DNA from 2 places in the Anaerospora sp. genome. Region 1 is predicted to be linked to the other one. Evidence: a T-box and tRNA genes for the amino acid it is inferred to sense, from the RefSeq annotation. Region 1 holds a T-box; the other holds one or more tRNA genes.
The links. A T-box is a leader RNA that pairs with one kind of tRNA and senses whether it is charged. The one in region 1 lies ahead of RTR76_RS02750 (valine--tRNA ligase), so its partner is inferred to be a tRNA-Val.
Positions count from the first base shown of each region.

Region 2: it encodes a tRNA-Val, which carries the amino acid that the T-box ahead of RTR76_RS02750 (valine--tRNA ligase) is inferred to sense. The anticodon was not compared.

Region 1 is NZ_DALZUO010000002.1:154,962-158,375, reverse strand. Features, by position in the region: gene RTR76_RS02750 (valine--tRNA ligase) at 1-1,353, opposite strand, end outside; T-box leader at 1,390-1,607, opposite strand; gene tatC (twin-arginine translocase subunit TatC) at 1,678-2,457, opposite strand; gene RTR76_RS02740 (lactate permease LctP family transporter) at 2,658-3,414, opposite strand, start outside.
Region 2 is NZ_DALZUO010000001.1:14,622-18,035, forward strand. Features, by position in the region: gene sfsA (DNA/RNA nuclease SfsA) at 1-147, opposite strand, end outside; gene RTR76_RS00075 (TMEM165/GDT1 family protein) at 263-925, opposite strand; tRNA gene RTR76_RS00080 (tRNA-Phe) at 1,180-1,255, opposite strand; tRNA gene RTR76_RS00085 (tRNA-Asp) at 1,260-1,336, opposite strand; tRNA gene RTR76_RS00090 (tRNA-Val) at 1,481-1,556, opposite strand; tRNA gene RTR76_RS00095 (tRNA-Glu) at 1,562-1,636, opposite strand; tRNA gene RTR76_RS00100 (tRNA-Lys) at 1,645-1,720, opposite strand; gene RTR76_RS00105 (DMT family transporter) at 1,870-2,775, opposite strand; gene RTR76_RS00110 (adenylosuccinate synthase) at 2,874-3,414, opposite strand, start outside.

The DNA.
Region 1 (3,414 bases):
AAGTACATCGGCATCCTGTTCTACTTTGCCACCGCATTTTGGACAGGCGGCAACAGCATCACGGGAAACGATTGTTTCACCGCACTCACAATACCAGGCAGGTATACGATGCCCCCACCAAATCTGACGGGAAATGCACCAGTCGCGAATGTTTTCCAGCCAGTTAATATATATCTTCGTGAAGCGCTCAGGAACAAATTTAATTCTGCCAGATGTGACTGCTTCTATTGACGGCTTAACCAGCGGCTCCATTTTGACAAACCACTGCTTGGATACTAACGGCTCAACAACAGTCGTGCAGCGCTGGCAATGTCCGACTGAGTGCGTATGCTCAGCCACAGCAACAAGATTCCCCGCCTCTTTTAGATCGCTTACCAGTTGTTTGCGGCACTCATAGCGATCCAGCCCTGCATATTTACCGGTATCGGCGGCCATTGTTCCGTCAGGATTAATGACGACGATTTGCTCCAGCTTATGTCTGAGTCCCATATCGAAGTCGTTTGGATCATGAGCAGGAGTCACTTTAACTGCACCTGTTCCAAAAGCAGGGTCTACGTATTCGTCAGCCACAATAGGAATGCGCCGTCCGACCAAAGGCAAAATGAGGTAATGTCCGACATAACGCGAATAGCGTTCATCGTCGGGATGAACAGCCACCCCTGAATCCCCCAGAATTGTTTCCGGTCTTGTAGTAGCCACAGTCACATACTCGCCGTCTTTTCCTTCTACCGGATAGCGAACATGATATAAATTACCTGGTTTTTCTTCATGTTCCACTTCTATATCACTAAGTGCGGTATTACAGCGTGGGCACCAGTTGGTGATACGGTTTCCCTGATAAATCAGGCCCTTTTCGTACAGGCTTACAAATACTTCACGAACAGCCTTCGAGCAGCCTTCGTCCATTGTAAAACGCTCACGGCTCCAGTCACAGGAGGCGCCCAGACTTTTCAGCTGATCGCTGATGCGTGCACCATATTGGTGCTTCCATTCCCAGACGCGTTCAATAAACTTCTCCCGCCCAATATCATAGCGGCTTAAGCCTTCGTTTTTCTGCAGCATTTCTTCTACTTTAATCTGTGTTGCGATACCAGCGTGATCTGTACCTGGCATCCACAGTGTGTTATAGCCCTGCATTCTTTTTAAACGAATAAGAATATCTTGGAGAGTATTGTCAAGAGCATGCCCCATATGCAACTGTCCGGTAACATTGGGCGGCGGAATAACGATGCTAAAAGGATCTTTATCGGGCTCCACCTCTGCATGGAACAAATTATGCTCTTCCCAAAACTTATACCATTTAGCTTCAACCGCCTGCGGATCGTAAACAGTTGGAATATTATTATCAGCCATCATCAATTCCTCCTAAAATAAAAACTCTTCCATCCTGATTAGGACGAAAGAGTTTGCTTCCGTGGTACCACCTATATTCCTGCATAAGCAGGCTCTCATACGGCGTAACGTGCCGGCTACGGACAAACCTACTTACATTCAGCCTGTCAGCTCAAGGACGACTTGGCAGCATCTTTTTTCCCAAGCGCCCTTTCAGCCGGGAGACGCTCTCTCTGAGGGAGTATGCCGCTACTCTTTCCTGTCATTGCCGTTTTTTATTATATTGGCATTATCATACCAATTCATAACTCTTATGTCAAGAATGTCCATCTCCAGCAGCAGTTATTATTTGCCCAATATGTATTTTACCAATAAAATACTAAGCTCATACAATACAAGAATTGGAATGGCGATCATTGTCTGCGAAAAAACGTCCGGAGTAGGCGAGATGACCGCTCCCACAACAAAAGACATGACTAGCATCATCTTTCGCTTACCGATCAGATACGCTGATGTGATCACTCCCATTTTAGCTAAAACAACCAAAAATAATGGCAATTCAAAAACAACTCCAAAGGGCAGTAAGAAAGAGACTACAAAGGAAAAGTATTGGCCTATCGAAAAGAGCGGCTGTAACTCAGCAGTAGAAAATCCAACAAAAAACTTAATACCTGCAGGTAAAACGAAAAAATAAGAAAAAGCCAGACCCGTAAAAAACAGCAATACTGATGAAGGCACCAGTACAAAAGAAACCTTACGCTCCTGCCTGGTAAGAGCCGGTAAAATAAATGCCCATAGCTGGTACAAAACCACAGGCAAAGCTAAAAGCAGGCCCGCAAAAAAAGAGGCTTTTAAATAGGTGAAAAAAGCTTCAGCCGGATTCATATAATACAGTTTACCTGCTGGTGCCGTAATAAAATGAATCAGTTCTTCTGAGTAAAAGTAGGTAATACCGCTGCATATGACAACGGCAATAATAGAAATAATTAAACGGCGTCTAAGTTCCTGCAAATGATCAATTAAGGACATTTCCGCTTCATTAACTTCTTCAGCCGGTGCTTCTGAAACAGCAACAAGCTGACGTGACGAATCCTCGGAAGCAGTTGGCGGTATCGTTTCTGGCATTATAGTATCCTCACTTTTTTTCACTTCTACAGCGTACTTGCTACTGGCAGCATAAAAAACACTGTTCTTGCTCTCTTCTATTATACCTGCCGGTCATGTAAAAAACAATTCTGACAAAAGCTCGTAGGTACACCAAAGCTCGAAAAAACAAACAGTCTGCCGGGCTATTAGACCCGGCAGACTGTTATCTCTCCGCCTTGTTAAGGCAGCATCCAGCGTAAAGCATAAGCTTGAAGTAAGGTAAGCACCGACATAAATAACAACATCGCCAAACTATGAAGTACTGTAAACCGGAAGATTGTGCCTTCTTCACCCACTAACCCGGTTGCAGCAGTTGCTACCGAAATACTCTGGGGAGAAATCATCTTGCCAGTAACACCACCTGATGAGTTAGCAGCAACAGTCAGGTGTGGGTCCACGCCAATCTGCTCGGCTGCAGTCTTTTGCATAGAACCGAACAAGGCATTCGCCGATGTATCCGAACCGGTAAGGAATACACCCAGCCAGCCCAGGATAGGCGCAAAGAAAGGAAACATGGAACCAGTGGCCGTAAAAGCCAGACCGAGAGTTGAGCTCATGCCAGAATAGTTCATGATATAGGCTAATCCCAAGATCATCGCAATCGTACCAATGGGAAACTTCAGCTGCACAATGGTACGTCCAAGACAGTTAAATGCTCTGCCAAAACTATAATTAGGAATAATCAATACCGATAACAGCCCCGAAATAAAGATAGCACTTCCGGCAGCAGACAGGAGATTAACCATGTATTTCGCCGGATATGCACTTACCTTAGCGACTACAGGGGGAGCTTTCTGGATGAGGCCGTCAAGTCCGGGCCACGAGATTAGGAATAAGGGATTTAACTGATCGATTTTCAATAAAGTGAGTTTGAATTTTAAGAACTTATCATCGGCCCATAAGAATACCAATAAGGCTAATATCAAATAAGGACCC
Region 2 (3,414 bases), on a different contig from region 1:
GAAAAGCAATTCCCACATCCGGCCGGGATTGGGCAGATGAGCCTCCACTACTTCATTTGCCAGCCGGCACTCTACAACAAACCGGTTAAGGCGCCGTAGATACTCAGCACAATATAACTCCGAATAAAAGGCTTCGTCCGTACTCATATACCCACCCTCCAATCGCTCTATATTTTCTGCTATTCAAGACTCTCTGCAGCATCCCTTTTTTCTGCTCACAATCCTTGCCAAATAAAAAACCGCCTATCGGCGGCTTTTATTTTTATTCTTCCACAGGCTGACCATCTTTACCCATTCGATTTACGACATAGATAAGAACCAGTACAAGCAGAACGGCCCCAATAATATTGGGAGCTGAAAGCAGGTATGCAGGCAAGGTTTGATACAACCCGGCAAAACCAAAGAAGATAAATATGATTGCTGATACCCATTTCACCAGTCTCTCGGGAATTTGCTTACCCAGCGTTACACCAATAATAATACCAATCGCATTTGCTACCATCATTCCTGCCGTGGTTCCCATCCACACAGGTATAAGCTGGTTGTATTTGGCAGCTAGCGCAACTGTAGCCAGCTGTGTCTTATCTCCCATTTCAGCAATAAAGAACGCAATAACGACAGTCCAAAAAGGACTATACTTATTAGACGCATCACAGTCTCCCATTTCGTCTCCCCTGATTGTCCATAAACCGAATACAATAAATGACACTGCTGCTGCAATTTGTATGTAACTCATTGGAATAAAGCGGGTTAAATAACTGCCGACCTCTACGGCCAGGTAATGATTAAGAATAGTGGCAACAAACACTCCCCCCAGCACCGTCTGCCAGCGGTATCGTGTGGCAAAACACATTCCCAGCAGCTGCGTTTTATCCCCCATCTCAGCTAAGACAACAAAAACAAATGACGTAATAAATGCTTCCATCTTTTAGAATCCTCCTTAAAAATAATAAAAAGCGAGACACTTTTAGTATGACCAAAAAGTCATACTAAAGGTCTCGCTAATTGGACGAATTAATCCAACGTTCACGCCAGACGCAAAAAATTGCGGCAGTATGTTGACGTGATCAATAAGCTACTCCCCTTTAGGGATTTAATATTACCATTATACTCTGTAATTATCATTTGTCAAGCAAATAAAAAACCTTACAAGCAACAGCTTGTAAGGTTATGGACAAATGGTGCCTCAGGGCAGAATCGAACTGCCGACACGAGGATTTTCAGTCCTCTGCTCTACCGACTGAGCTACCGAGGCAAAATGGCGACCCTGAACGGATTTGAACCGTCGATCTCCGCCGTGACAGGGCGGCATGTTAGACCGCTACACCACAGGGCCGCGAATGCGCCAGATTATAAACGCCCATCTGCGTTGTTACCCCTACGCACGCTTCGCTGGCCGTACCAACATGTACTGTCTGCGCTCGCGTGATCGGGATGCCTAGCATCTGGACATTTCTAATCCGTCGCTGGCTTGAAACATTGGTGGGCGATGACGGGATCGAACCGCCGACATCCTGCTTGTAAGGCAGGCGCTCTCCCGGCTGAGCTAATCGCCCGGGATTGGTGACCCGTAAGGGAATCGAACCCTTGATACCGCCGTGAAAGGGCGGTGTCTTAACCGCTTGACCAACGGGCCAGAAAAAATGGTGACCCACGATGGACTCGAACCATCGACACCCTGATTAAAAGTCAGGTGCTCTACCAACTGAGCTAGTAGGTCATGTCTGATGAGGTTTTTAGTATACAATATGCTGACATTATTGTCAACTTCTTTTTTACTAATCTCCTGCTCGCATGTCCAACCATTCGGGAACTTATTTAGTATAGCAGAACTGCTCCCAATGGTCAATAGGGCAAGCTGCAGGGAATTTATAGAATCTCTTTACTATTCTTGTTAGGCTTGCGGGTTAAACATAACCCCCAAAAGACAATAGCTGCTCCAACAAGCTGCAACAGGCCAAAAGGTTCGTCAAGCAAAAGATATCCCACGACAATTGCAAAGACAGGCGACAGATTATTATACAGTGATGCCGTAGCACTACCGAGCAGACTCACTCCCCAAATCCATAAAAAATTACCGATACACATGGCAAAGATGCCGGAATAGGCAGCACTCAGCCATGCCCCCTCCGATGTTTTGCGCCAGTCAACTTCTATCAGTTCAGGCATTGCGATCAGCGCAAACAGGATCATATTAACAAGAACTATCAAAGTCGTTGTTTGATAATACGAATAGTGAGCCGTTAATTCTTTAGAAAAGATGGTATAGTAAGCATAGCCAATTTGAGCTGCCGATAGTAGCAGCACTCCCATCATATGTTCCGAGGAAAAGCTCATCTCTCTGTCTGATCCCAAAACAATGAGCAGAATTCCGGCAAAGGACATTCCAATCCCGATGATCACAGACTTGCTCAGCACCTCTTCCAGCTTGAAAACCCGATTGAGAATTGCCACCCAAACCGGCAGCATTCCCAATATAAGGGAAGCATTTCCTGCTGAAGTCCGTTGAATCCCTAATGTAAAAAAGAATTGAAATACAAAAAAACCAAATATACTGACCTTTAGAATTTTAAAAATATCCCGTTTTTCAACCGGGCGGTACTGTTTAGATATCAGCAGAACCACTATAGCACAAACAAGCGCGATCATCATGCGGACTGCATTATATGACAGCGGCGGCAGACTTATTAAGCCAACCTTCATGATCGGAGGATTAATGCCCCATAAGAAGGCCACTGCCAGCAATACCAGTTCAGGCCGTATAACGGTATTCATAGTCCCCCTCCCCTTTCACCCCTTAATCCAAATAAAAATATAAGCAGGCCTGCAACAGTCTTTATTGCAAGCCTACTTACTTATTCATCAATTAAGAACTAAAACATATCGTGTAATATCATCGTCTGATCACGACGTGGACCAACCGAAACAATCCCGACCGCAATGCCAGTTACTTCGCTCAAGCGTTCCACATACCGGCGGCAATTAGCAGGTAATTCGTCATAAGTGCGTATGCCGCTGATTGTTTCTTCCCAGCCTGGCAATTCTTCATATACTGGCTCCACTTGTCCCAGTACTTTAAGACTAGCAGGGAATTCATTAATAATTTCACCTTTATATTTATAACCGGTGCAGATTTTCAAGGTTTTCAGACCGTCAAGAATATCCAGACGGGTAATCGCCATGTATTCAATACTGCTTACAATACCGGCATACCGTACTACAGCCGCATCAAGCCAGCCGCAACGACGAGGCCGTCCGGTAACCGTACCAAATTCACGTCCCCGTTCGCGGATCATATCGCCTGTTTCGTCAAGCAATTCCGTCGGGAAGGGGCCTTCACCCACACGGGTACTGTACGCTTTAACCACACCGATTATCTTACCAATCTGTTTGGGCCCCACACCGGCACCGACG